Regions from separate parts of the Arthrobacter rhombi genome, predicted to be linked through region 1. Evidence: predicted binding sites of a transcription regulator. Region 1 holds the regulator's gene; the other holds the start of a gene.
What was found. Region 1 encodes LexA, which represses DNA repair genes until DNA is damaged. Its sites were predicted from a motif close to TCGAACANNTGTTCGA; they were not measured.
Positions count from the first base shown of each region.

Region 2: the regulator LexA is predicted to act here: its motif matches at 2,836-2,851, upstream of ABD088_RS06205 (DUF6504 family protein).

Region 1 is NZ_BAAAIV010000007.1:37,350-52,033, forward strand. It holds partial or broken gene ABD088_RS06835 (regulatory protein RecX) at 1-138, shown strand, start outside; gene miaB (tRNA (N6-isopentenyl adenosine(37)-C2)-methylthiotransferase MiaB) at 189-1,730, shown strand; gene miaA (tRNA (adenosine(37)-N6)-dimethylallyltransferase MiaA) at 1,731-2,651, shown strand; gene dapF (diaminopimelate epimerase) at 2,661-3,602, shown strand; gene ABD088_RS06855 (class I SAM-dependent methyltransferase) at 3,599-4,231, opposite strand; gene hflX (GTPase HflX) at 4,419-5,987, shown strand; gene ABD088_RS06865 (ATP-dependent DNA helicase) at 5,980-7,998, shown strand; gene lexA (transcriptional repressor LexA) at 8,053-8,781, opposite strand; gene ABD088_RS06875 (LysM peptidoglycan-binding domain-containing protein) at 9,045-9,449, shown strand; gene ABD088_RS06880 (histidinol-phosphate transaminase) at 9,518-10,648, shown strand; gene hisB (imidazoleglycerol-phosphate dehydratase HisB) at 10,699-11,325, shown strand; gene hisH (imidazole glycerol phosphate synthase subunit HisH) at 11,326-11,964, shown strand; gene ABD088_RS06895 (hypothetical protein) at 11,964-12,116, shown strand; gene priA (bifunctional 1-(5-phosphoribosyl)-5-((5-phosphoribosylamino)methylideneamino)imidazole-4-carboxamide isomerase/phosphoribosylanthranilate isomerase PriA) at 12,188-12,925, shown strand; gene ABD088_RS06905 (SseB family protein) at 12,929-13,843, shown strand; gene ABD088_RS06910 (DUF1844 domain-containing protein) at 13,904-14,272, opposite strand; gene infC (translation initiation factor IF-3) at 14,506-14,684, shown strand, end outside.
Region 2 is NZ_BAAAIV010000006.1:41,589-56,272, reverse strand. It holds gene ABD088_RS06210 (DNA polymerase III subunit alpha) at 1-2,425, opposite strand, end outside; gene ABD088_RS06205 (DUF6504 family protein) at 2,422-2,733, opposite strand; gene ABD088_RS06200 (outer membrane protein assembly factor BamB family protein) at 3,066-4,598, shown strand; partial or broken gene ABD088_RS06195 (VOC family protein) at 4,659-5,008, opposite strand; partial or broken gene ABD088_RS06190 (helix-turn-helix transcriptional regulator) at 4,982-5,251, opposite strand; gene ABD088_RS06185 (SOS response-associated peptidase) at 5,261-6,025, opposite strand; gene ABD088_RS06180 (mycoredoxin) at 6,061-6,330, shown strand; gene ABD088_RS06175 (S-(hydroxymethyl)mycothiol dehydrogenase) at 6,433-7,518, shown strand; gene ABD088_RS06170 (MBL fold metallo-hydrolase) at 7,518-8,147, shown strand; gene ABD088_RS06165 (hypothetical protein) at 8,249-8,686, opposite strand; gene ABD088_RS06160 (lipoate--protein ligase family protein) at 8,837-9,592, opposite strand; gene ABD088_RS06155 (uridine kinase) at 9,639-10,235, shown strand; gene ABD088_RS06150 (thioesterase family protein) at 10,271-11,134, opposite strand; gene ABD088_RS06145 (protein adenylyltransferase SelO) at 11,198-12,664, opposite strand; gene ABD088_RS06140 (ribosomal maturation YjgA family protein) at 12,724-13,158, shown strand; gene nrdF (class 1b ribonucleoside-diphosphate reductase subunit beta) at 13,614-14,588, opposite strand.

The DNA.
Region 1 (14,684 bases):
AAGGTCAGGTCCATGCCGCCGAGCCTCGATCGCGACAAGGGTGTCCGTCGTCTCGTATCGATGCTGGGTCGGAAAGGCTACGGCCCAGGAGTCGCCTTCCGGGTGGTCAATGAGGTCTGGCCCGTCGAACACGGCTGAACCCGCGCACCGAGTTCCGCCACGCCAAGCTGGTTCGGTACTCTAGGTGGGTGAGTTTGACCATTCCCAGCACTGAATCCGCCCCGGCCACCGATACCTCCCAGCGCAGCTACGAGGTCCGTACCTATGGCTGCCAGATGAACGTCCACGACTCGGAGCGCCTCGCTGGCTTGCTGGAGGAAGCCGGGATGGTTCCGCGGCAGGACACCGCCGCCGAGGGAGAAGCCGACGTCGTCGTTTTCAACACGTGTGCCGTGCGCGAGAATGCAGATAACAAGCTCTACGGCAACCTCGGGCGATTGGCCCACGTCAAGGAAAAGCACCCAGGCATGCAGATTGCCGTGGGAGGTTGCCTGGCGCAAAAGGATCGGGAGACCATCCTGCGCAAGGCCCCGTGGGTAGACGTCGTCTTCGGCACCCACAATGTCGGCTCACTGCCCACCCTGCTGGAGCGTGCCCGGCACAATAACGAGGCCCAGCTGGAAATCCTCGAGTCCCTCGATGTCTTTCCCTCAACGCTGCCGACCAAACGGGATTCCGTCTATTCGGGCTGGGTCTCGATCTCCGTGGGGTGCAACAACACCTGCACGTTCTGCATTGTCCCGTCGCTGCGTGGCAAGGAACGTGATCGGCGTCCGGGCGATATCCTCGCCGAGGTCCAGGCTCTCGTCGATGACGGCGCCATCGAAGTCACCCTGTTGGGCCAAAACGTGAACTCCTACGGCGTCGAATTCGGCGATCGGTTGGCCTTCGGAAAGTTGCTGCGCGCCTGCGGGCAGATCGAGGGCCTGGAACGTGTTCGCTTCACCAGCCCGCACCCTGCGGCCTTCACCGACGATGTCATCGATGCGATGGCCGAGACGCCGAACGTCATGCCGCAATTGCACATGCCGCTGCAATCAGGCTCTGACAAAGTACTCAAGGACATGCGTCGTTCCTATCGGTCCAAGAAGTTCCTCGGCATCCTCGACCGCGTCCGAGAACGCATGCCCGATGCCGCCATCACCACCGACATCATCGTGGGGTTCCCCGGGGAAACCGAAGAGGACTTCCAAGCGACCCTGGACGTCGTCGAGAAGTCCCGGTTCTCGAGCGCTTTTACGTTCCAGTACTCAAAACGCCCCGGCACCCCCGCTGCCGAACTTCCGGACCAGCTGCCCAAGGAAGTCGTCCAGGAACGCTACGAGCGCCTGACGGCTCTCCAGGACCGTATCTGCGCCGAGGAGAACTCCCGGCAAATCGGGCGGCAGATTGAAGTCATGGTCACGGCACAGTCCGGTCGCAAGTCCGAGCAGACCCACCGGCTCTCTGGCCGATCACGCGACCAGCGTCTGGTGCACTTTTCCGTTCCCGAGGGAGCAGAACAGCCCCGACCTGGCGATTTGGTGACGGTGCGGGTCACCGGGGCGGCAGCCTTCCACCTCGTTGCGGACCCGGCGACGACTGGGGAGTACCAACTCCGACGTTCACGTGCCGGCGACGCCTGGGATCGCTCGCAGGCCGAGTCCTGTGGCGTTGGCAGCGGTTCCCCGTCCGCCGCCGGCGCCAAGGGAGTCTCCTTGGGCATGCCGGTGCTCCCACCACGTAAGTAGATTCTGGTGAGGCCACTCATTGCTGTCGTCGGACCGACGGGAACCGGAAAATCGGACACAGCGATTCAGCTGGCCCAGCACTTCGACGGTGAAATCGTCAATGCCGATGCCTTGCAGTTCTATCGCGGAATGGATATCGGTACCGCCAAACTCGGGGTACATGAACGCGGGGGTATCCGCCACCACCTCCTCGACATCATGGATATCGGGGAAGAAGCCAGCGTGGCGACATTCCAACACCAAGCGCGTGAGGCAATCTCCGGAATCCAGGAACGAGGGCGCCTGCCCATCCTGGTTGGCGGCTCCGGTCTCTACGTTCGTGCGGCTGTCGATGAACTCGAGTTCCCGCCCACCGATCCTCCGACCCGGCGGCGGCTGGAAGCGGAGGCGGGGGAGCACGGGACGGCGGGGCTGCAGGAGAGGCTGGCTGCCGTGGACCCGGTGTCAGCCGCACGTGGTCTGGACGTGAGGCGGCTGATACGCGCAGTGGAGGTCTACGAGATCACCGGGCGTCCCTTCAGCTCCTACATGCCCCAACGGAACTATGTGCAACCAACTCTCCAGATCGGTCTGGACCTGGAACGTCCACTTCTGCACGAACGCCTCGAACGCCGGGTCGAGAGGATGTACGCGGCGGGTCTCCTCGAGGAAGTCCGTGAACTGGCCGTGCGCGGTCTGCGCGAAACCAAGACCGCCGCGCGCGCCATCGGATATTCACAGTTCCTTGAGGTGATCGACGGCATCAGTACCGTCGAGCAGGCCATCGAATCCACGGTCGTCGCCACCCGCCGCTTTGCACGTCGGCAAATCACGTGGTTCCGCGCTGACCCCAGGGTCGCCTGGTTCGATCCCTCCGTTCCCGGGGCGGCTGATGCGATCGGCGCCCAGGTTCGTGAATTCGAGTCTGCCGCGGACACGTAGGCTAGAGACATGAGCACTACTGGGCCCGAACAGCAAGCCGACCGACTCCGCGAACTCTCCGGATTGGCCTTCACGAAAGGCCATGGGACCGGCAACGACTTCATCTTGGTTGCGGACCCGGACAATACCCGCGATGTCTTGCCCGAACAGGTTGCCGCCGTCTGCGATCGGCACTTGGGCATCGGCGCGGATGGCTTCATACGAGCCATCAAATCCGAGACAGTGGCGGAAGGGCGTGCCCTGCTGGGGGAGAACCCTGCCGCGGAATGGTTCATGGACTACCGCAATGGCGACGGATCTGTCTCGGAAATGTGCGGAAATGGGGTTCGGGTATTCGTCCACTTCCTGATCAGTCGAGGATTCGTCACCCTGGATGACGGTGCGGCGCTCACCATCGGGACGCGCGCCGGCGTCAAGGTGATCACCCGTTCTGCAGTCGGCTATGCAGTGGACATGGGGCCGTGGGAATTCATCTTCCCGGATCGGGCCATCGAACGTGCTCTGGATTCGATCGTGGACGCTGGAATGGCGGTGCCCCGCCCGGCGCTGAGCGTGAGCATGGGCAACCCGCATACCGTCGTCGCGTTGTCCGAAGCATCCGAACTCGACGAGTTGGACCTGCACCATGCGCCCTTGGTGGAACCCGTTCCGCCACACGGTACCAACGTCGAATTCGTCCTTCCGTCTGATCCGCTGGTCAGCGCCGGTGTCGGGACGATTCGGATGCGCGTCCACGAGCGCGGAGTAGGAGAAACCCGCTCGTGTGGCACAGGGGCCTGTGCGGCGGTCGTGGCGACACGACATTGGGCCGGTGACACCGTTGCGGAGCGGTGGGACGTGCATGTGCCGGGTGGAACAGTGTCGGTGGTATTCGTCAACGGGCCCGATGGCAGGGAACACGTGGTTCTGGATGGTCCAGCGGTATTGGTTTCCGAGGGCTCCCTGAGCTAGCTTCCGGCTGCCTCGTCCACTACAGGGCGGTCCACACGCAGGATGCGGAATGATTTGGCCGTCGAATGCCGGGTCACGGAGAATCCTGCAGGTAGCTCACGCTTGAGCCAGGACTGCAGGGAGTCGGATCCGAGATTCTTCTGCACGACGAGCCACGCAGTTCCCCCCGGGGCCAGTCGCGGAATCCACTGCAAGAGGATCTGGTGCAGGACCTCCTTGCCGACACGGATCGGGGGGTTTGACCAGATGGTCTGGAAACGGACACCCTCATCGACCGCATCGGGCGTCGTGGCCACGACGTTTTGCAGGGAAAGTGCGTTGGCGTTCTCTCGGGTCAGCTCGAGGCTGCGTTCGTTCACGTCGATCGCGTGAACCGTTGCATCGGGCGACGCCAGGGCCATGCTCAAGGCAATCGGCCCCCATCCGCATCCGATATCCAGCAGATCTCCGCTTGAGGGTGGGGCTGGGACTTCGTTCAGGAGTACTGCTGTACCCTTGTCGATCCCTTCGGGGCTGAAGATGCCGCCGGCCGTGCTGACCATACGTTCTTCGCCAGCAAGCGTCACCCGAATGTGTTTACGGGTGAACGGCGTGGACGGTTGTGCGCTGAAATAGTGGTCCGAACCCATGAATGGAAGATTAACCGGGTAGGGGACTCCAAAGCGAATCACGCACTCCCGGCGGCCTCCTGACAAGTGATACGCTTATCCCAATCACTTTGTTCGTCGATGTGCGTCGTGTTTTCGGCCGCTGGAGGAAAGCCTCGACGTGTCGGTGGGGCGGACTAGAATTGATGGAAGACCTTCAAAGGGGAACATGACCACTCACAACGAGCCCAATCCACGCGACCGCGACCTCAACGAGGACGAGATCCAGTCGGTCATCGACCGCATCCTGGCAAGCGATGACGCAGCAGGTCGCGCCGTGCCCGGGGATACCCCGGAACCGCAGTCCATGCTGGGCAGAAGGGCCCTGGCGCTCGACGCGGATGGGGCCGGGCAATCCACGTCGGATGGCGAGCAGCGGGATCTGGCGGAGCGCAATGCGCTTCGACGCGTCGCCGGACTTTCCACCGAACTCGAAGACGTCACCGAGGTCGAATACCGGCAACTGCGTCTCGAACGCGTGGTCCTGGCCGGCATTTGGACAGAGGGCACTGCTCAGGACGCGGAGAATTCGCTGCGCGAATTGGCAGCACTGGCCGAGACCGCAGGTTCCGAGGTTCTCGACGGTCTGGTCCAGCGGCGCATGAAACCTGACCCCGGGACCTATCTAGGCTCGGGCAAGGCACAGGAACTGCGTGACATCGTTGCCAGCACCGGGGCGGATACCGTGGTCATCGACTCTGAGCTGGCACCGTCGCAGCGTCGAGCGCTGGAGGACATCGTTCGCGTCAAGGTGATCGACCGAACGGCCCTGATCCTGGATATTTTCGCGCAACATGCCCAGAGCCGCGAAGGCAAGGCACAGGTCGAACTCGCCCAGCTCGAATACCTGCTGCCCCGACTGCGCGGGTGGGGTGAATCGATGTCGCGCCAGGCAGGTGGACGTGTTGGTGCGGCTGGCGGCGGCATCGGCTCCCGTGGACCCGGCGAGACAAAGATCGAGTTGGACCGTCGACGAATCCGCGACCGCATGGCCAAGCTCCGCCGTGAGATCAAGGGAATGAAACCGGCGCGTGAGGCCAAACGTTCAAATCGCAAGCGCAACTCAGTTCCAGCAGTGGCCATCGCCGGCTACACGAATGCCGGGAAGTCTTCGCTGCTCAACCGCCTGACAGACGCCGGGGCGTTGGTCCAGAACGCCTTGTTCGCCACGCTGGACCCCACGGTACGGCGGACGGAAACCGAGGACGGAGTCGGCTACACGTTGGCCGATACCGTCGGCTTCGTCCGGTCGTTGCCGACCCAGCTGGTAGAGGCCTTCCGATCAACGCTGGAAGAAATTGCCGATGCGGATCTCATCCTCCACGTCGTCGATGCCTCCCACCCGGACCCCGAGGGCCAGATCCACGCCGTTCGACAAGTCCTCACGGAGGTCGATGCGCAGAACATCCCTGAGATCATCGTGCTGAATAAAGCCGACATCGCCGACCCCTTCGTCGTTGAGCGGATTCGCCAACGCGAACCGAACCACGTGGTTGTCTCCGCCCGCACTGGTGGGGGGATCGCCGAATTGTTGGAGCGGATCAGCTCATCAATCCCGCGGCCCGATGTTGCCATGGAACTGCTCATCCCCTACGAACGTGGGGATCTGGTGAACCGTCTGCATGGCACAGATGCCGAGATTCTCTCGATCGAGCACACGGCAGAGGGAACCCGGTTGTCCGTCAAGGTGCGTGGCGTACTCGCCGCGGAATTGGAGCAATTCGTCGTCCATGGCTGAAGTAGAAGACGTGGTGGCCCTACTAGACCGGGCCGTGGAACGCATGGGCGGACAGAGCCGTGCCGGGCAGCATGAAATGACACGTCAAGTGGTGGAGTCCCTGGAATCGGGCCGCCACTTGCTGGTTCAAGCTGGGACAGGAACGGGCAAGTCCTTGGCCTATCTCGTCCCGGCGATCGCCCACGCTCTCGACGCGGACAAGCCCGTCGTGGTCTCAACGGCCACCCTGGCTCTTCAAGCGCAGATTGTCGGGCGCGATGTTCCGCGTCTGCTGGAAAATCTCGCCGAGGAGTTGCCGCGACAGCTCGACGTCGCCCTGGCCAAGGGCCGCTCGAATTACGTGTGCAAATACAAGTTGGGGGGCGGATATCCCGATGAGGACGAGGGGGCCCTTTTCGCGCTGGACGACGATGGTTCCGCACGCGCGCTGACGGCGGGAGCTGGTCCTTCCTCTGCCCTAGGCCAGGAAGTGGTTCGAGTCAGGGAATGGGCCGAGGAGACCACCACTGGAGACAGGGACGATCTCGTTCCCGGAGTCAGTGAACGAGCCTGGCGGCAGGTCTCCGTCAGCGCCATGGACTGCCTCGGTGCGCAAAAGTGCCCCATGGCTGAAGAGTGCTTCAGCGAACTGGCGCGGAAGAGGGCCGGTGATGCAGATATCGTCATCACCAACCACGCGATGCTTGCCGTATCCGCGTTTGAAGGCCTGGCCGTCTTGCCGGAATTCGACACGGTGATCATTGACGAGGCCCACGAACTCCAGGACCGGGTGACCAGTTCGGTCACCCGCCCCCTTTCGGCGGCCTTGGTCACGGGGGCGGCGACGGCGACCCGTAGAAATTGCAAAGGAGTTGCCGTTGAGGCCCTGAGCAGAGCGGGTAAAGCCCTGTCTGACTCCCTCGAGGGTGTTCCCACGGGGCTGCTTCCGAAGGGACTGAACGAAGACCAGCGTGCTGCCGTGGCGGCAATCCGAGAAGCCGCGAGGGTTGCACTGTCGGATTCGAAGCCCGTTAACGGAGATACCGCAGACGGCGGGCGACAAATGGCGCGATCCCAGTTGCAGTACTTGATGGAGCAGTGTGACCGGCTCGATGGTCCGTCCGATGACCGCGAGGTCGTCTGGATCTCGCGCCAGGGCGACTTCACGCCCGGAGCCGGTTACACGCCCCCCGACGAATCCTCACCGGCCACGATCAACGTTGCGCCCCTGTCCGTCGCCGGCAAACTCCGGGAGGGACTGTTCGACGGCCGAACCGTGGTCTTGACCTCGGCTACCCTGGCCATCGGGGCAGCCTTTGAACCCGTGGCCGGTTCATTGGGGCTCCTGGGTGATGGGGCGCCTGCCTGGACCGGCATCGACGTGGGCAGCCCGTTCGACTACACGCGGCAAGGCATGCTCTACGTCGCGCGCCATCTTCCGAAGCCGTCCCGGAGCGTCTCCCCGGAGGCATTGGACGAACTTGCCGACCTGATCAGGGCCTCGGGTGGGGGAGTGCTGGCGCTCTTCTCGTCACGCCGTGCCGCCGAGGAAGCAGCGGAGGCGCTTCGCCCACGGGTGGATCCCGACATCCTGTGCCAAGGCGAATCGAGCATGTCGACGCTCGTCCAACAATTCGCTGACGAACGAGACACCTGCTTGTTCGGAACCATGACCCTGTGGCAAGGCGTTGACGTGCCCGGACCCTCGTGCCGACTCGTGGTGATCGACCGGATCCCCTTTCCACGGCCTGACGACCCGCTATCCACGGCTCGCAGCCGGGACGTCGCCAGGCATGGAGGAAACGGCTTCATGGCCGTCTCGGCGTCACATGCCGCGGTGAGGTTGGCCCAGGGAGCGGGGCGGCTGATCCGGTCGACCACTGATCGCGGTGTCGTAGCGGTCTTGGACTCGCGGTTGGCGACCGAACGGTACGGAAACTTCCTGCGTGCCTCGCTTCCGCCCATGTGGGCGACGACGGACAAGAACGTGGTTTTGGGTGCACTGTCCAGGCTTGCATCCGACGGGTCCTAGACGCACGGAACCCCCGTCTGTAGGTACAGGCGGGGGTTCTGTCGGAAATTGGTCCTAGATCGAACGCATCACGGAGACGACCTTGCCCATGACGGTGGCATGATCTCCGAGGATGGGCTCATATTGCCGGTTCTGCGGCAGCAGCCAGGTATGTCCGTCACGCTGGCGGAAAGTCTTCACGGTGGCCTCGTCATCCAGCAGTGCGGCCACGATGTCGCCATTCTCCGCGTGTTGCTGGCGGCGTACAACCACCCAGTCGCCATCGCAGATCGCGGCTTCCACCATGGAATCGCCGCTGACTTTGAGCATGAAGAGTTCGCCATGGCCCACCAGCTGCCGGGGCAGCGTCATGACATCCTCGACTGACTGGTCGGCCAGGATCGGTCCACCCGCGGCGATTCTGCCGACCAGGGGGACTTTAGCCACGTCGGAGGACGAGTCCATTCCGACCACGGAAAGATGGGCCCGCTCCCTGCCCGTTTCCTCAGGCGCCGCCCCCGGCGCCTCCTGGCCGGGAACCGCGCCAAGGCTCAGCGGCAGCAGGATTTCCATGGCCCTCGGACGACGGGGATCACGGCGAATGTACCCCAGCCTCTCCAACTGGCTCAGCTGATGGGTGACGCTGGACAGGCTTGCCAGCCCGACCGTGTCGCCTATTTCTCGCATCGACGGCGGGTAGCCCTTATCGGCAACGGCACGCTGGATCGTTTCGAGGATCTTTTTTTGCCGAGCCGTCAGGCCCTTGGGCGCTTTCTTCGGCGCCGGAGTCTCCGCTGAGCTCATGGTCCATCCCGTCCTGGTAAATCGCCGGCGTACCGGGCCTGTCCGCAATCTGTCGGATGCGGCTGGTGGACTCACATCCGTTCAGCCGTTGCTTCCACCCTAAGGCAGCGGAGGCGGTCATTCAAAGATTTATTCGAACGTGTCTCGACAACATTCGGACAAAGATGCTAAAAATGACTCAGAGGTTCGAACATGAGTTCGAACCTGAATCGCGGTAATCGCGACCGATACCCGCCACGACGGGTCTACAGGAAGGCAAGACCATGGCTCAGATCGCAATGACAGCTCCGGCGTTCTTGACTACGGACCACGCCACCACGCGGTTGGTCCGCGACACCCATCGAGTCTCAACTTCAGGTCGTCTCGAGCTCACGCGGCGAGGTCGCTTCGTTTGCATTGGCCTTCCACTGATGCTGGCGGCGACCGTGTTGCTGGTGCTCGCAGGTATCTTCACTGCGCCGGTGATGGCAGCGGGTTCTTCCGGGACGGCACCCGTGGAGGCAACCACTGTCTCCGTCATGGAGGGGGATACCGTCTGGAATCTCGCTGCCGAGTTTGCGCCGCAGCGTGACCGCAGGGAAGTCGTTAAGGAAATCACCGAAATGAACGACCTGCGTGGGTCGGTGCTGATCCCGGGCCAGCAGATCTTCGTGCCGACCGGCAGCTGAAACTCTAATGTGACAGCGCGCCACCACCGGATTCCCTGGCATGCAGGGTGCCGAATTAGAATGGTGCCGTGAGTAATCAGCTGGAAAGAATGGCCAAATTGCCGTTGCGGGAGAACCTGCGTGGGATCGAACCCTACGGGGCACCGCAGCTTGACGTCGCAGTATTGCTGAATGTCAACGAGAATACGCATCCACTGCCCGAATCTGTATGCCGGGCCATCGCCGAGGATGTTAACGCGGCGGCACTCACCCTGAACCGCTATCCAGATCGCGAATTCACCGAATTGCGCGAACGCCTCGCCGAATACCTGGGCCACGGGCTCACTGCGGAGAACATGTGGGCTGCAAATGGGTCCAACGAAGTCCTGCAGCAGATCCTCCAGGCTTTTGGCGGTCCCGGCCGAAGCGTCATGAGCTTCCCGCCGACCTACTCGATGTATCCCTTGCTGGCCAGTGGGACCGATACTGCTTATATCGCCGGTGAGCGCAATGCCGGATTCGGGCTGAGTGCCGCCTCCGCTGCAGAACAAGTCGCTGCCGCCGCCCCCAACCTGGTGATCCTCTGCTCTCCTAATAATCCGACCGGAACAGCTTTGGGGCTGGACGTCGTCGAAGCCGTCTACGAGGCCGGACGCGCCAGCAACGCGGTCATCATCGTCGACGAGGCTTATGCGGAATTCGCCCTCGAAGGCACCGAGTCCGCCCTGACGCTGCTCCCCGGCCGGGAACGCCTAATTGTCACGCGGACCATGAGCAAGGCGTTTGCGCTGGCTGGGGCCCGGCTCGGTTATCTTGCGGCGGCCCCGGAGATCTCCGATGCCCTGCGGCTTGTCCGCCTGCCCTACCACCTCTCAGCGGTCACGCAGGCGACAGCAAACGCCGCACTCAAGCAGGTAGAAGCACTACTGGCCACGGTGGAGGACATCAAGGGGCAGCGTGACCGCATAGTTTCCGAGCTCACCAGACTGGGACTCGACCCCGCGGTCAGCGATTCGAATTTCGTCTTCTTCGGTGGGCTCGAGAACGCTGGGCACACTTGGCAGGGTCTGCTGGACGCCGGGGTGCTGGTTCGCGACGTTGGCATCCCCGGCCACTTGAGGGTCACTGCCGGGACCAAGACCGAGACCACCGCCTTCCTGGACGCCCTGGAAGCACTGTTGTCACCCCGGAGCTCCGCCCCGTCAGGGCACGGCAGCTAGACTTGATCCCGGGCTGACATACCTGTTGCCCGCCCCTCCACACCGAAGGAATGTCTGTGCCTGCAGAACTACTCAGTGGTCGCCGCGCCCGCATGGAGCGTGCCACCAGCGAGTCCACCGTCGTCGTCGAGCTTGATCTGGACGGCACCGGCGTTGCCAACATCAGCACGAGCGTCCCGTTCTACGACCACATGCTGACGGCGCTAGCCAAGCACTCCTTGATCGACCTCACCGTCCAGGCCACGGGTGACACCCACATCGACGTACACCACACCGTGGAAGATGTTGCCATCACCATCGGCGAAGTACTGCGCACGGCACTGGGCAACAAGGAGGGTATACGCCGCTTCGGCGAAGCCTCCATTCCGCTCGATGAAGCGCTGGCACACGCCGTCGTCGACATCTCAGGTCGCCCGTACCTCGTCCACGGCGGCGAACCAGCCGGACAGGAGTACCACCTCATCGGCGGACACTTCACCGGATCCCTGACGCGCCACGTTTTCGAAGCACTGACATTGCACGCCCAGATCTGCCTGCACATGCGCGTCATCTCGGGCCGCGACCCGCACCACATCGTCGAGGCACAGTTCAAGGCCTTCGCGCGGGCGCTTCGGGAAGCAGTCGAGCCCGATCTCCGGACCGGCGGCGCCATTCCGTCGACGAAGGGTGCGCTCTAGGTGGCCCGGCCCTGCGTCACCGTCCTGGACTACGGGTCTGGGAACATCCGCTCCGCTGTACGCGCCCTCGAGCATGTCGGTGCCACGGTCACCCTCAGCAAAGATGCCAAGGACATCCGTGAAGCGGATGGCCTCGTGGTTCCGGGAGTGGGAGCATTCGCTTCCGTCATGCAGGCACTGAAGGAGGCCGGAGCCGGCCCGCTCATTGGCCGGCGCATCGCCGGTGGGCGCCCTGTGCTGGGCATCTGCGTCGGGCACCAGGTGTTCTTCGATGAGGGCGTCGAACACGGCATCCGCACCCCCGGTTTCGGCGAGTGGCCCGGCGTCGTCGAGCGTTTGGATGCGCCCGTAGTACCCCACATGGGGTGGAACACGGTCGATGCTGCGCCGGGCTCACGGCTTTTTGCCGGTGTCGAGCAGGAACGTTTCTACTTCGTGCATTCCTACGCCGTGCAGAAGTGGGACTTCCCAGTGGCCCAGCCCCGTATGACGCCCCCCTCGGTCACGTGGGCCGAACACGGCAGCCGATTCATCGCCGCAGTGGAGAACGGGCCGCTTTCGGCAGTCCAATTCCACCCCGAGAAGTCTGGCGACGCCGGAGCACAGTTGCTCGCCAACTGGTTGGGGACACTCGCCTGATGTGGAGCATCCTCTTGATGGCCCTCGGTGGTGTACTGGCCGGTGGAGCGCTGTCACTGCGCCAGCAGAAGGCACATATTTCCTGGATTATCACCGTGTGGGTCTTGGCGGGCATGTCCCTGCTGGCGGCCTACATCCTGACACTCGACTAGACAGCAGGGCACGGGACCGCCCACAGCGGCGGCGCGGCAGCCCACCCCGACGATGACCGGAGACCTACACCATGAACCAGCACAGCATCCTTGAACTCCTGCCGGCGGTCGACATCGCAGATGGCCAGGCAGTCAGACTCGTCCAAGGCGAAGCCGGCAGCGAGACCGGTTACGGAGACCCCTTGGAGGCGGCCCTGGCGTGGCAGCAGGACGGTGCGGAGTGGGTTCATCTGGTTGACCTGGACGCGGCGTTCGGCCGTGGGAACAACACCGAAGCCGTGTCGCGAATCTCCCGGGAATTGGGCATCAAGGTCGAGCTTTCGGGAGGCATCCGCGACGATGAATCACTCGAACGGGCCCTCGAATTCGGCGCGGCACGCGTGAACCTCGGGACAGCGGCGTTGGAATCCCCTGAATGGACGGCCCGTGCCATTGCCCGTCACGGCGACAAGATTGCCGTCGGTCTCGACGTTCGTGGCACCACGTTGGCCGGGCGAGGCTGGACCAGCGAGGGCGGGGACCTGTGGGACGTACTCGCTCGTTTGGAAGATGCAGGGTGCGCCCGCTACGTGGTCACCGACGTGACCAAGGATGGGACGCTGCGGGGGCCGAACGTGGACCTCTTGCGCGAAATGTGCAAACGGACGAGCCGTCCAGTCATCGCCTCCGGTGGCATCTCCAGCCTGGCTGACTTGCGGGAGCTACGCGCTTTGGTGCCGGAGGGTGTGGAAGGCGCCATCGTCGGCAAGGCGCTCTACTCCGGACAGTTCACCCTGCCCGAGGCCCTCGACATCGCCGGGCGCCGGTAGCCGATGCCGCACGATGACCACTCCGTTCCGGGCGGCGCTGCCGACGGTGGCCTTGCCCGGGAACGGCCACAGATCGGCCGTCACCTTCCGGGGCATATCGAAGCGGCACTCCTCAGGGCGGGCCAGGAATCCGACTCTGCGGGACAGGCGTGGTCGGGCCGGGACCTTTCGGGTGAGGGCAACCCGCTGCACAACTTCGACGCCGACGACGGATCGCCGGATCCTGCCTACGTGGCGGCGATCGCCGCCTTGAAGGCAGGTACCGGCGATGAGCAGGCGGTCCATCGCGCCTTGGCACACGCCCGCGTGTTCGTCCCCGTTGTGGCCACACTCGCGGACGGGGGAATTGGCGAACATGGATTCGCCGAGGACAAGGAAGCCGACATGGCGCTCGTGACCATCAAGGCCCCGGACGGCCGGCCCGCACTTCCAGTCTTCAGCAGCGTGGACCGGATGCAGTCCTGGCATGCACAGGCTCGTCCCGTCGCCGTATATGCCCCTCGTGCCGCACTGTCGGCGGTGGCGGAAAAAGCCCAGCTCCTCGTGATCGATCCAGGCGCAGAGCTGACCTTCGTCCTCCGACGGCCGGCCGTGTGGGCGTTGGCCCAGCAGCGGGAGTGGACGCCCAGCTACGCGGACTCCGAGCTTCTCCCCGTGCTGCAGTCCGCCGCAGACGCGGAGTCGGCCATCGTTGGACTTGCCGCAGCGCCCGGCAGGGGGGTTGCCTCGCGCGCCGCCGATGGCAGCGTAGTGCCCGGGGGAGGGCCTGGCCCGGAGCTGCGCATCGATGTCACGCTGCGTCCGGAAACCAGCAGGGAAGAGGCGACGGCGATCCTCCAAGAATTGCAGCGGACCCTGGGGACCAACGCGGAATTTGCGGGACGGGTCGATTCACTCGAACTGGGGCTTCGCGCTTAATCCAACAAAAAGGAGGCCGTCACAACAGTGACGGCCTCCTGGATAGCAAGGGGATGGGAGTCAGTTCACCGGACCGGTGAACTTCTCGCCCGGACCCTGGCCCGGGGGATCCTGGATCGAGGATGCTTCGCGGAAGGCCAGCTGCAACGAACGCAGCCCGTCGCGCAATGGACCCGCATGCTGGGAGCCTACTTCAGGAGCGGCTGCGGTGATCAGGCCGGCGAGGGCTGTGATGAGTTTGCGCGCTTCGTCCAGGTCTTTCAGATCTTCTGCGTCCTCGCCCTCGGCGAGCCCGCACTTGACCGCTGCAGCACTCATCAGGTGCACAGCCGCGGTCGTGATGACTTCCACGGCAGCAACTTCGGCGATGTCGCGGACATGATTGGTCTCGCCGAACGTGGCGTCCGGATTGGTTTCAGGGGTACTCATGCTGCTAAGCTTTTCACAGACCGACTGGTTTTGCTTATTCCGTGTGTTCCGCCCCACCTGGCAGGATGCAAGGAGTAGACACGGCCAGTACGCAAGTGGAGGCCTACTCCCACCCGCTGTAACCGTTCAAGGTTGCCGGGTCATTCGGATCGGAACCATGGTTCCGTGGCGTGCTGTTGTACGTCAGCCGAACATTCAGGCCTTCATCTGCCCCGCAGCTGGAGGCCTTCTCCATGTTGTCGGCGGTTTCGGACTACGAACAGCAGGAGTTACACATCAGCGATCCACGCATTAATGATCGAATCCGCGTCCCCGAGGTGCGGCTGGTTGGACCCAATGGCGAACAAGTGGGCGTTGTCCGCATTGAGGACGCATTGCGTCTGGCCGCTGAATCCGACCTTGATCTGGTTGA
Region 2 (14,684 bases), on a different contig from region 1:
CGAAGGAGCCAAAGGCCTTCAACGTCTGCCAGACGTCGTCGATGACTCCCAATGGATAGCCCCGCTCCATGGCGCGGGCCCGGTAGAGCTCCTCGACCCGGGGCTCCGCCTGGTCATTGCCGAGCAGCCGGCGGTAGACATCGGCCTTGGCCAAACCGCAACCGGTCATAACGTCGAAGATGCGCAGCACCTGTTCGTGGAAGACCGTGACCCCGTGGGTTTCCGCCAAGGCTGGTTTCAGGTCGGGGTGCGGGTAGTTCTCCGGGGCGAATCCGTGCCGGTTCTCCAGGTATGGCTTGACCATGTTCGATTGCATCGGGCCGGGGCGGAAGAGCGAGATGTCGATGATCAGGTCGTTGAACTCACGCGGGGCAAGCTTGCCGATCAGTTCGCGTTGCCCCGGGGACTCGATCTGGAAGCATCCCAGGGTATCGGTGGTGCGGATGAGCTCGTACGTCGGTTCGTCATCCAGCGGAACACGGTCCAGGGCGATCGCCCCGTCCGCGTCCAGGAAGTCCGGCAGCACACCACCGGGACCGCGGGGATGGGATCCGGCCGCTGCCACTGATGCGCCGTCTCCGTGGATCCTGACGACCTCGGAAACGGCATAGGCCATCGCCGATTGCATGCGCACCCCGAGGACATCGAGCTTGAGCATGCCCATGGGGTCCATGTCGTGCTTGTCGAACTGGCTCATCGGCAGGCCGAGCCCGCTGGGTTGGACCGGGGTGCGATCCAGCAAGGTGTTGTCACCGAGGATGACACCGCAGGGGTGCATGGAGATATGCCGGGGCAGCCGGTCCAGGCGTTCGGTCAGGTCCACCAGCAGGTCCAGCTGCCGTTCGGCGCCCATCCGTTCGGCGAAGGGACGCAGTTCGGGCTTCTCCTCCAGCGCCTCGCGGAAGTTGCTGGCCGAGAAGCGCCACAGCTGCTTGGCGATCACATCCAATTCGCCCTCTTCCATGCCGAGCGCCTGCCCGGCATCCCGGACAGCGCCGCGGGCACGATAGCCGTTCTGCATGCTCATCAGGGTGACCCGTTGGGAGCCGAACCGATCGAAGATGTTCTCGTAGACCCGGTGCCGTTCGGCGGATTCGACGTCGATGTCGATGTCGGGCAAGGTGGTGCGGTCCCGGGAAAGGAACCGCTCGAAGAGCAGATCGTGGGCCAACGGGTTCACCTGGCTGATACCCAGCAGGAAATTCACCAGGGACGAGGCCCCCGAGCCCCGGGCGGCATTGCGCACCCCCATCTCGGCGATCATCGCACTGACCTCGGCGACGGTGAGGAAATAGGTGCTGAAGCCCAGATCGGTGATGGTATCCAGTTCCAGGGCCAGTCGATCGCGCAGCTGCCGGGAGCCTGATTCCCGGGGCAGCAACCGGGTGATGCCCGCTTCGCACCGTGCCGCGAGAGCGGCATCCGGACGCCCCGTGATGCCGATGACGCTGGCCTCGGGCACGACGGGGATCCCCCACCCGGCGTCCGCGACGGGGTCCATCCGGGCCCAATCGGCCAACGCCGCGGTGGAGCGCAGCAACTCGGCGGCCACCGCCCCCTCCCCCGCTTCCCGGGCGAGTTCCCGGGCCAGGGCCTGCATGCGCCCGGGGCTCTTGAGCCATCCCTGTCCGTTGGGTTGCAGGTCGGTCAGGGTTTCCAACGAGCTCAACGCCCGGGCGGAGTCGAGCACGTCGGCGGTGGCGGCGCCATCGGCCTCGGCATAGCGCACGGCATTGGTCAGGACCGCCGGTATGCCCAGGGCCTGGGCAGCCCGGAGCATCCGGATGGCATGGGCACTGCTGAGCCGCTCGCCCGGGGTGTTCAGGTGGGTGACCAGTTCCACGCGCACCGCATCACGTCCCAGCCTGGTCAGCCACGTGCCCAGGGTCGAGCGTGCCCGGGGCAGGTCGCGCCGCAGGGCTGCCTCCCCGACGTCGGAATCCGGCCCCAGCAACACCGTCAGCACCGTGCCTTCCTCGGGGTCGACTGCGCAGGTTGCCAGCTCGGCAGGGGTGACCCCGATGGGCTTGCCTGCCGTGCCACCACGGTGTGCCGACGTGCCCTCATGCGCCAGGGAAACCAGCCGGCACAGGGCGCGGTACCCGGCGCCGGCGCAATGTCCCCGGGCCAGCACGATGACCCGCCCCTGCACCTGGAGCCGGGGCCGACCACGGGACGCGGCCACCGGATGCCGCGGGATGCCGGATGCCGGACCCAGCACTGCCAGGTTCACCCCGAGGATGGGGTCCAAGCCAGATTCCCGGCAGGCCTTGAGGTGCTTGACGGCGCCGTACAGGCCATCACGTTCGGTGGCGGCCAACGCATCGGCCCCCTCGGTGGCAGCACGGCGGGCCAGGTCCTGCGGCCAGGACACCCCGTAGTGTGCGCTGAACGCGGAAGCCACGTTCAGGTGGGTGAAGCTCACGCGCTCTCCAGCAAGGCGTCGTGGATGCGAATGAGCCGCCAGCGGCCATTCTCCACATCCCGGGAGACCTCGAACGTGAGCAGCGGCCCCCGGCCGGCCAACCTGACCTGGAGCCTCCAGATCTCGTGGTCCACGAGTCCCGGTCCGCGGCCACGTTCGGCGCGGACTTCCTCGGCCCACCACTTCCGGCGCTCGAACCAGCGCACGGGGTCCGCTGCAATGCGGTATTCACGGCCCTGCCAGCGCAGGCGCAACGGCAGTCCCGCGGTGCTGCATTCCACGTCGACGGATTGGGTGAAAAGCCCCATCTGATACCTCCAAACCGCCCCGGAAAACAACGTGGGTCACGGGGCACTATGTGACGGACGGGGCCGCGGATCCGCAGGGGCATGACGACCACTCCATTCTATTCGAATCTATGTTCTAAGCAAGATCAGACTAGAAAGCTTGTACGACACTTTGGGGTCGGGGTCTCGAAACAGGAACCTGACCGGGCATGATGCAACGGCACCGACTACGACGACGGGGCTTCCCCGGCCTGGAATGGCCCGGTTGCTGCCGCCCCCACCCCCATGCCGGGACTTATCCACATTTGCGCGGATTCCTGTTCCCGTCATTTATGCGCCGCTAGCGTCAAGACATGGGAAACCGCATAACCACCAGTCTCGTCTCGCTTGCGCTGCTTCCGCTGGCCCTCACCACAGCCTGCACGGCGTCACCGGAACCGCCTGGATCCTCCACTGCCCCTGGCGCCGAGAAGAAGGCCCCGCAAACAGAATCCATCGCCCCCCGCAGCACCGGGAAGATCAAGCCGGTCTGGACCAGGAAGCTGGAGCCCATCGGACAACCACTGCTGCAGGACGGCGTTGCCCTGATCATCTCCGGCGAAGGCCAGCTCATGGAGTTGGTCGCCCTGAACGTCAAGAACGGCAAGGAGCTCTGGCGCAAGGACTACCACCCGGGACATGTACCGGGAGGGCTACCCGCCGTCCCAGAAATCTCAGAAGACAGGAAAGGCCGTACCCGCGTCGTCTTTCTCCAACAAGGAAAGATCCCCACAGAAAACGCTGGATCATACCGGTGGACCGTTCCCGTTGCCGTGGACCTGAGAACCGGGAAGCTAGTTCATCGTGGGACGACTTCGGAACAAGTTGGAAGCCGCCCACGTGCTTGTGCAGACGGAACCGACCTTTGTTATATGCGTTTCAAACAACCGGACTTCGACAGCGAAGCGGTACGCATAGATCTCGATACTGGCCACAGCCAACGAGGCAAGACCGTCAGCCCCCTCTCCGATCAATTCCAGCCGATTCACCGTCAGGGACTCCACGTGGTGTTCGGAGAACATGAGCGGTTCGCCATGGTCAAGAACAAAAAGATCACCTGGCAGAAAGACATCGAAAAGATTTTCGGAGCCGGCGCCTCGGCCAACAGAGGCTTCGTAGTCTCCAAGGTGCCGAAAAAAGAAATCTACGTCGCAGACCTCGGCATCCCCGGTCGCTCCGAGCTCCGGAATGATGACTCCAAAAAACACAAATCAAAGTTGACGGACCATGTTTTGGCGGGAATTGACGGAGCCACTGGCAAGACGAAATGGAAAGCCAAGGGAGCCGGCACCATTTGCTCCTTCTACGTCGGTGAATCGGCGACCCGGCTGGGCGACGGTAAGGCCTTCCCCATCCGGTGCGACTATCTGTCCGGAACCTACGACGGAGTCTTCGACCACCCCTATGCCAAAGCCAAAGCACAATTGGTCGGCTACGACCCGCTGTCCGGAAAGCCCGCGTGGAAGTTGAAGCCCGTAAAGATCACCAAGCGCAAACAGATGCTGCTCGAGACTGCCGGAGATGGAACGTACATCGTGACCGGCAAATCCGGTGGACACCGCATTGTCGAAACCACTCATGGCTCAAGTCGCGCCGCGCTGTCCGGGGAAACCTTCTTCTGCATCCACAGTCAGGAGATCCGTCTGCCGGTCGAACCCGGTGAAGATCGACAACGTACCGGGACGGGCGGAGATTTGTATGCCTCGTGCACGAGTACCGGCAAGAAGGCCAAGGGCTACACGATCGGCGCAGTCAGGGACGTTGACAACACCGAACGCGGAATGACGCTGATCTCCGAAGAAGGACGCGTCTCCGCGTTCAAGTTTCCTTCGGGGCAGAAGTCCTGAAGGCAGTGTGGCGTGCCTCCGGATCCAGCGGCACGCCACTCGCCGACAACCGGGCGACGGTCAGGAGGCAGCCTGGTTGATGCGCACCAAGTTCCCCGACTGGTCGCGGAAGGCACAGTCGCGCGGGCCCCACGGCTGGTCGATCGGTTCCTGGAGCACTTCGGCGCCAGTGGCCCGGACGCGCTCGAAAGGGCATCAACGTCGTCCGTGGTGAACACCGTCATCGGGAGCACACCCTTGGCGAGGAGTTCTTGCATGGCGTTGCCGTCCTGCTCGGAGCGCCCGGCATGCGGGTCCGAGAAGACGATTTCGGCACCGCCCGGAAAGGCGGATCCGAGTGTGACCCACCGGCCGCCGCCGGCGACATCGTTGAGGACAGCGAGGCCGAGCGAGGGCCACCCCACGCCCATGCAGGCATCGGTGACGCTGACCCCGCCGCGCAGCAGGGCCATGGCCCGTTCGATGCGGCGGGTCATGAGGTAGGCGTACGGCGTCTCACCGTAGGCCGCCTTGAACCGCCGGGAGAAGTGGGCCGGCGACATCAGGGCCCGGGATGCCATGGTCGGCACGTCCAGGGGGCTGGCGAAGTCACGGTCGATCAGGTCGCGGACGCGGCGACGATGGGTGAGCCCTTCCAGCTCGTGGGCGTCCATCATGGCCGGCTACTCCGTCAGCAGTTCGGTGAGTGGTTCGGTCAGCTCCGGGCCATCATTCCTGACGTTGCCCACAGCGGAGGCGACTTCGCGCAGGCTCCATTGCCCGGCGACCGCATACGCCTCGGCCCTTACCTGTTCAACAAGGGGGCCGGCTTCCTTGTCCCCCGGGTTCAGCCACTCGGCCATCGACTCGCGGTCCAGGGGAATGGGCAGGCGGTCATGCAACCCGTGCAATGCGTCGAGGACCTCCGATTCCCCCGTGGCCTCGGGTGAGGCCATCGTGAGGATGCTGCAGCTGAGCAGCCAGCGTTCGTCGTCGTCCTCTGCCTTGGAGGGGTCCTTCCACCATTCGTAGATGCCGGCGAAGTAGATCATCGAGTCGTCTTGTGGGTGCACGAAGAAGGGGCGCTTGGTCCCGGCCTTGCCGGTACCTGCCTTTTTCCATTCGTAGTAGCCCTCGGCCGGGATGGCGCATCGGCGCGCCTTGATGGCCGAACGGAAGGTGGGCTTTTCCAGCACCGTCTCGCTGCGGGCGTTGAACGCCCGCACGCCGACGGACGGGTCCTTGGCCCAGATCGGCACCAGCCCCCATTTGGCCACGTGGACCTGGCGGACCACCTCGTCATCGATCAGCCGTTCCAGCACGACCGGGACATCCGTGGTCGGGGCGACGTTCCAGGACCTCCGCAGTTCCAGGGCGTCATCGGCTTCGGCTTCCGCGTCGGCCACCAGGTCTCCGATGGCCCGCGCCATCACGTATCGTCCGCACATGGAATAAGCGTCTCATAGGGCTGGTTGTGCTGGATATGACTGATCTGAAGACCGCTGAATTCGTGCCCGAAGCCGGAACCGTCACCATGTTCACGACCTCCTGGTGCGGCTATTGCAGGAACCTGAAGAAGGCCATGGATGCCGATGGAATCTCCTACCGCGAGGTCAACATCGAGGACGTGGAAGGGACCGCCGAGATCGTCGAATCCGTCAACGGCGGCAACCAAACGGTGCCCACGCTGCTCTTTGCTGATGGATCCGCCGTAACCAATCCACGTATTGAACAGGTGCGCGAGCGCCTCTGACGGCTCTGTGACAGGATGAAAGGTGTCCGCGGTTCTGCCGCGCGGGCACCTTTTTCTTTACCGGAACGGGCCGTGATCCACGGCCGAGAGGATGGAAACCACATGCCACAGAAGGTCAAAGCCGTCGTCGTCAAGGCCAAGGACGCGCCGGTCGAAATCGAAACCATCGTCATCCCCGATGCCGGCCCCGGAGAGGCCGTCGTGGACATCCTGACCTGCGGGGTCTGCCACACCGACCTGCATTACAAGCTGGGCGGCATTGGCGATGAATACCCCTACCTGCTCGGCCACGAGGCCACCGGCGTCGTCAGCCAGATCGGCGAAGGCGTCTCCAACGTTGCCGTCGGCGACCGTGTGGTGCTGAACTGGCGCGCCGTCTGCGGCGAATGCCGCGCGTGCACCAAGGGCCAGCCGCAGTACTGCTTCGACACCGCGAACGCCACCCAGAAGATGACGCTCGAAGACGGCACCGAGCTCTCCCCCGCGCTGGGCATCGGAGCCTTCGCGGAGAAGACCCTCGTTGCTGCCGGGCAGTGCACCAAGGTCGATGAGGACGTGGATGCGGCGGCCGTGGGCCTGCTGGGCTGCGGCATCATGGCCGGCATCGGTGCCGCCATCAACACCGGTGAGGTCAAGCGCGGCGAGTCAGTGGCCGTGATCGGCTGCGGCGGCGTGGGCATCGCGGCCATTGCCGGCGCCCAGCTGGCCGGCGCCACCACGATCATCGCGGTGGACATCGACCCGGCGAAGATCGAACTGGCGAAGAAGCTCGGCGCCACGCACGGGGTGAATTCCAAGGAACAGGATCCGGTGGAGGCCATCCGCGAGCTGACCGGAGGATTCGGTGCCGACGTGGTCATCGACGCGGTGGGCCGCCCCGAAACCTACAAGCAGGCCTTCTACGCCCGCGATCTGGCCGGCCGGGTCGTGCTGGTCGGTGTCCCGACCCCGGAGATGCAGCTGGAACTGCCCTTGCTGGACGTCTTCGGGCGCGGCGGTTCACTGAAGTCGTCCTGGTACGGCGACTGCCTGCCCTCCCGCGACTTCCCCATGCTGGTCGAACAGTACAAGCTGGGGCGCCTGGACCTGGACGCATTCGTCACCGAACGCATCGGGCTGGGCGACATCGAGGCCGCCTTCGACAAGATGCATGACGGCACCGTGCTGCGTTCGGTGGTGGAACTCTGATGCCCGCACAAATCCAGAACCTGGTCACCTCCGGCACCTTCAGCCTCGACGGCGGGACGTGGGACGTCGACAACAATGTGTGGATCATCGGAGATGAGTCCGAGGTCATCGTCATCGACCCCGCCCACAAGCCGGCCGCCATCGTGGAAGCCGTGGGCGACCGCTCGGTGAAGGCCGTCCTGCTCACGCACGGCCACGACGACCACATCCGGTACGCCCGCGAATTCGCGGATGCCGTCCGTGCCCCGATCCATCTGAACCCGGAGGACCAGATGCTCTGGGAGGACGTCTTCCCGGGGACGGTCCCGGATGGGGAGATCTATGACGGTGACACGTTCGAGATCGCCGGGTCCACGCTTCAGGCCATCCATACGCCGGGCCACTCCCCCGGGTCCACCTGCTTCCACGCGCAGAAGCACGGGACGCTGTTTTCCGGTGACACGTTGTTCAAGGGCGGTCCCGGTGCGACGGGACGCAGCTACTCGAGCTTCGAGACGATCATCGAATCCATTCGGGACCGGCTGCTGGTCCTGCCCCCGGACACCGTGGTGAATACCGGCCACGGCGACGCCACCAGCATCGGTGCGGAAGCACCGCACCTGCAGGAATGGATCGATCGGGGCGAATAGCCGATACCGGCTGATCGGCCGACAGCGCTGGATGATGGCGGGCCCTTCGGGGCCCGCCATCGTCGTTTACGCTCGCTCCGACGTGCGGCCCGCCCACTGCATCAGGCGCCAGCACGGCCACGGGCCAGGTCGAGCACTTCGGTTGGCCGCAGGGCGCTCGTGGTGGACACCGTCGGCGCACGAACCACCTGCAGGACCCCGATGATCCCCTCGTAACGCACCATCGCCTGCGTGAGTTCGATGCTGCTGGCATAACGTCGCAGGAGCAGTTCCCTCCCGTCGGGGCCCGTGGCAGACCCCGGTTGCATCCGTGCAGGCCATTCGGAGAGCCCGTCGACCAGCGCATGGAGGATCCCGTGGGCTTCTCCATACGCCATGTCGCGGATGATCAGCTCGGGCTGGTCCAGTCCGGTCAGCCCGACCGTGTAGGCAACCGGAACGCCGCGCCGCCCGATCGCATGTTCAATGAACCATTCCCCCGTCGGTGGTGCCGCCGCGGGCTCCAACTCCCGGGCCATGGTGCTGCAAGTGGTGCACATGATGCCTCCTCATCGGCATCGACCACCCCGTCGGGGCCGCTGCCATGCACACCAGCATCGGCACCCACGCGGTGGCCCGGCCCTGGCGGACGCACGCCTGTGCACAACGCCGGCCCCACGGGCCCTGTGGCGGTGCAGTGGACGCGCCGGCTACGGGCGCCCGAGGGATCCGGGGTCCATCAGTTCAGTGTGCTGTGCGTACCCAGCCAACAACGCCCGTTCGACAGCATCCACCGTGGTGCCCGGCACCAGATCCTCGGCGGACCCGGCGGTCGAGGGATCCAAGGCAAGCCCCATGTCCCGGTAGACGGCCTCAAGCACGCGGCGCAAAGGGGCGGAGTCCTCCACGACGAAAACGCTGGCGAACAGCCACGCACCGGCCACCACGCGCTGGGCCGTCCCGACGAGCTTGACCGGCGACCGCACCACCGAGGAGGGGCCGGGCATCCCGTGCACGCTGAACTCCCCCGGACAGTATTCGCCGGGGATCTCACCGACCCGGGCGTCGATGCCCAACGTCCCCAGCGCCCGGGCGTACACATCACCCAGCACCCTGAAGCGTTCCTGGTGTCCCGCCATGGCCTGCCCGGCCGGTTCTACGTGGTCCACGATCAGCGTTCCCCGGTGATAGGCGGCGGCCCGGCCGCCGGCCTTGCGCACCACCGGCGCAAAGCCCAGTTCCCGCGCGGAGGAGGCCGCGTCGTCGTACCCGGGAAGCCGGACATCACGTTGGCCGAACGCCAGCGTCGGTTCCGGACGGTACAGCCGCAGCGTGGCCGGCGCCCCGCCGTCGCGGACGCGTTCCAGCAGCCGGATGCCCTCGAGCAGATCGTCCCCGGGATCTCCGGTGGGGTCGGAGCGCCAGACGGTCAACGGCTGATCTGCTGCGGGATTCCAGGCACTCATGCCCTCGATTCTAGATGTGGGCGTGCCGCACGGAATAATAGGGGCCGTGCCCGAACGATCCATGACCCTCATTCTCCTCGGCGGCTCCTCCGGTTCCGGAAAGTCCTACCTCGCCGCGCGGTACGGTAGACCCCACATCGAACTGGACAACTTCTACCGCGAACTGGCCGAGGACTCCCCCGCCACGCCGCTGCCGCGCACCGGCTACGGAGAGGTCGACTGGGACCACCCGGGCACCTGGAACTGCGACGCCGCCGCAGACGCCGTGTTGTCCCTGCTGCGCTCCGGCACCATGCAGGTCCCCGACTATTCGATCTCCACCTCCAGCTACAGCGGCCACCAGACCGTGGCCATGGCCGGCGGCCCAGCCGTGGCGGAGGGGATCTTCGTGGACGAGATCCGCGCCCCACTACTGGCGGCCGGCGTGGACGTCCGCGCCTACTACATCGACGTGTCCCCGATGACGACGGCGGTGCGCCGGTTCGTGCGCGATGTCAGGGAGCGCCGCAAGCCGGTCCCCTTCCTGCTGCGCCGCGGTTGGGCGCTCTACCGTGCCGAGGGCCAGCTGCGCCGCCGCTACGTCGACGCCGGCTTCATCCCCACGCCGAAGCCCAGGATCCGCGAAATGCTCGCCGCCGCCTGACCCTGCCGCCTGACCCCACGTCAGCTGCCCGGAACCTACCGGACCGGCATCGGCCGGACGGTGAGGATCTGCTCGCTGCGCCCGAAGGGGCCCTCGACATCGTGCAGCACCGCTGAGGTCAGCCCGATGCCGTCGGTTCCGTAGGTCTGCTGCGAGGAAATCCCCAGCCATTCCCCGGTGGGCCGACGGTGCATGTGGATCTGCAGGTCCACGTTGGGGAACATCCAGGACTCGGGGCCCGGGGCCACGCGTGGTGCCACCCCGTTGGCGGTGTCGACCATGCCCAACAGGTGGACCATGTCGTCGGAGGGCTCGCCGTCGACCATGGCGTTGGGGTTGCGCATCCAGACGACGCCGCGCCCCAGCCGCAGGCCCGGTTCAACGCGGAATTCCAGTTGCTCGATGTAGCCGCCGGGCCACATGTCCATGCCGTCCCAGGCGGGCAGGTCCTCGGGGTGCGTCACCGTGGGGTCCTCGATCCCGGCAACTGCCGTGGAATCATCGGTCTTCAACCGCCAGGCTCGGGCCACGATGGCCGTGCGGCCCTGACACACCATCTCGGCCTCGATCAGCTCGATCGTCTTGCCGGGCCGGACCATGCGCGTGGTGACCTCGATGTCGCCGCCGTGGATGATGCCCAGGATGTCCAGGCTGACCCGGGCCATGCGCATGTCCTCGCGCGGCTGGAACTTCTCCAGTTCGTGGGCCAGCAGCCCCGTCGCCGGTGCCATGTGCTGTTCGTGGGCATTCCACGCGCCCTGGGTGTGGATGGTGGAGCGGTATCTTCCGCCGCCCAGCGGGACGTAGAACGAGGCGGGCCGCGTGCCATCCGCCAACTGCTGGAGGTGGTCCGAGGAGGCCTCGGGAACCGTGCCGGGTCCGGTCGAGGTTTCGGTCATGGATCCGTCCTTTCACTGCGGCGCGGGGGGCGCCGAAAATTCCACACTAGTCGGGAAGGGGGCTCAGGTGCCGCAGAAGGTCCGGTATGGTCCGAAGTCCTCCGGCGCCCCGGACGCATAGCGTTCCAACCCCGGCCGTTCCCGGTACGGGTCGGTCACGACGTCCAGCAGTTCCCCGAAGGGTTCCAGGTTGCCGGCCGTCGCGGCGGCCAGGGCCTCCTCCACCAGGTGGTTGCGCGGGATGTAGGCGGGGTTGGTGCGGTCCATCAGGTCTGCATCGGGTTCCAGGACAGACCACGCGGCAGCCCAGGCGTCATAGGCAGCGGTGTCGGCGAACAGGCTCCGCACCGGGTCGCTGTCACCGCGGGCCGCGGCACCCAGACGGCGGAAGAAGGTCGTGTAGTCGACGCCCTGCTGTTGCAGCAGGGCGATGACGTCGTCGACGACGGCTGGAGCCTCCGGGACCTCGGCGTCGACGGGGGCAAGCCCCAGTTTTCCGCGCATCCCCGTCGACCAGGCGGCGCTGTATTGGTCGCGGAAGCTGCGCAGGGAGGACATGGCCGTCTCGACCGCCTGGTCCTCGTCGTCGTCCAAGAGCGGCAGCAGCGCCTCGGCGAGGCGCGCCAGGTTCCACTCGGCGATGACCGGCTGGTTGCGGTAGGCGTATCGCCCCTCGGCGTCGATGGAACTATAGAGCGCCGCGGGATCGAAGCGGTCCATGAAAGCGCACGGCCCGTAGTCGATGGTCTCGCCGGAGATGGTCATGTTGTCGGTATTCATGACCCCGTGGACGAAGCCAATCAGCATCCACTGCGCAACCAACTGTGCTTGGGCGGAGACGACGGCATCGAACAGCGCCCGGTAGGGGTGTTCGGCGGTCGCCGCCTCGGGGTGGAGCCGCGCAATGGCGTGGTCGGCCAGCCGACGCAGCAGGTCCACATCCCCTTGGGCCCGGGCGTATTGGAACGAGCCCACGCGCAGGTGGCTGGAGGCTATGCGGGACAGGACGGCTCCGGGCAGCGCAGTGTCCCGCCGAATGGTGGTACCGGTGGCGACGACGGCCAGCGCACGGGTGGTGGGGATGCCCAGGGCGTGCATGGCCTCGCTGACCAGGTACTCGCGCAGCATCGGCCCCATGGCTGCCAGCCCGTCACCGCCGCGGGAAAACGGCGTGCGGCCGGAGCCCTTCAGGTGCAGGTCGTGCAGGGTGCCGTCGGGGCCCCGGAGCTCACCCATCAGCAGCGCCCGGCCGTCACCCAAACGTGGCGAGTAGGAGCCGAACTGGTGCCCGGCGTAGCCTTGCGCGACGGGAGTTGCCCCCTCGGGAACCGCGGTCCCGGTCAGCAGTCCAAGCCCCTCAGCACTGCGCAGCCATCCTGCCTCCAACCCCAAGTCCCCGGCGAGCCGGGTGTTCAACACCAGCAGGTTCGGTTCCGGGGTCGGTTCCGCTTTCCACGCGATGGAGAGTTCGGGGAGTTCGTGGGCGAATTGGCCGTTGAGGACAACGGTTCCCTGGAGTGCAGCGCTCATCCTCCGACCATACGCCGAGCCCGCCCAGGTGTCGTATCGGGCGGCGGTAGACTGCCGGAATGCATCGCTCCCGCACGGCCTCCCCCACCCTGCGGCGCCGGCTGATGCTCGTGGCCGCCGTTCTCTGCATCGTACCGATGGGCCTGGCCGCCAGGTTCCTGCTTGGCGGCTGGGTGGCAGACGTCGCCGGTGGAGTCCTGTACGCCGTGCTGGTCTATCTGCTCGTCGCGTTCTGCTTCCCCCAGCGCCGTCCCCTATTCATTGCCGTCGTGTCGCTGGGCGTCTGCTGGGCTGTGGAGCTCCTGCAGCTGACGGCGCTTCCCCGCGATCTGGGCGCGGTCTTCCCGCCGATCCGGCTGGTGTTGGGGACGACATTTGTTGCCTGGGACCTGTTGGCGTATGCGGCGGGAGTGGCCGCCGCGTGGCTCGCCGAACACTGCCTGGTGCGGGCACGATCGGCACCGACGCCGGCGGCAGCAGCAGACGCCCGTTAGGGACTCTCCACGTTCCCCACATCGTGGCATTCCTCCCCGGGCAACATCTGCTCGGCAGCACACTGCGCTTCGCCGCCGGCGCCCCAGCAACTGGTAGTGCCGAGCACGAGCGCAAGGGCAATGAGGGGACGGCGGGATCTCACGTCTAGCTCACCTCCCAGGCCGCGGCGACGTTCGGAAGTACATCTCAGCACGGCAGAGTGATTCCCGCAATGCTGGACTTCTGCCGTGTGACGATTAGCCATCCAACGCTGCCGCCGAAACCGACAGCGAACCGCGGCGAGCCCATGACCGTGTTGCCGCACACCACGTTCGATGCCCCCACGCGACGGCCGTTCGGATACCGCCGACAGGGCGGTAGACGGGGCCCTCAGACGACAAGAGGCCCGGACCCGCGAGATGAACGCGGATCCGGGCCTCTGGCCACACTTCTCAGGCCAAGCTGCGCACAGTGACTAGAACTCCCAGTCCTCGTCCTCGGTGTTCACTGCCTTGCCGATGACGTAGGAGGAACCCGATCCGGAGAAGAAGTCGTGGTTCTCGTCGGCGTTCGGGCTCAGCGCCGAGAGGATCGCCGGGTTCACGTCCGTGACGGACGAGGGGAACATGGCTTCGTAGCCCAGGTTCATCAGCGCCTTGTTGGCGTTGTAGTGCAGGAACTTCTTGACGTCCTCGCTCAGCCCCACGCCGTCGTACAGGTCATGGGTGTACTGGACCTCGTTCTCGTAGAGCTCGAAGAGCAGCTCGAACGTGTAGTCCTTCAGCTCGTTCTTGCGCTCTTCGGACAGGCCTTCGAGGCCCTTCTGGTACTTGTAGCCGATGTAGTAGCCGTGCACTGCCTCGTCACGGATGATCAGCCGGATCAGGTCTGCGGTGTTCGTCAGCTTGGCCCGGGAGGACCAGTACATCGGGAGGTAGAAGCCCGAGTAGAAGAGGAAGGACTCCAGCAGCGTCGAGGCGATCTTGCGCTTGAGCGGATCCTCACCATGGTAGTAGGACTCGATGATCGAGGCCTTCTTCTGCAGGTTCACGTTCTCGGTGGACCAGCGGAACGCCTCGTCGATGTCCTTGGTGGAGGCCAGCGTGGAGAAGATCGACGAGTACGACTTGGCGTGCACGGACTCCATGAACGCGATGTTCGTGTAGACGGCTTCCTCGTGCGGGGTGATCGCGTCGGGGATCAGCGACACTGCACCGACGGTGCCCTGCAGGGTGTCCAGCAGGGTCAGGCCGGTGAACACCCGCATGGTGAGCAGCTGCTCGTCGGCGGTGAGCGTGTTCCAGGACTGGACGTCGTTGGACAGCGGGATCTTCTCCGGCAACCAGAAGTTGTTCACGAGGCGGTTCCACACCTCAACGTCCTTGTCGTCCTGGATGCGGTTCCAGTTGATGGCCTCGACGTGGCCCTGCAGCTTGACCTGGTCGGTCATTTCAACCCCTGACTTTCTGGTGGGCGGTGCCCGATTGCTGGTGGGACGGGAGTACGACGGCGGGAGGTTGCCCGCCGTCGTACTCTCCGGTCATGG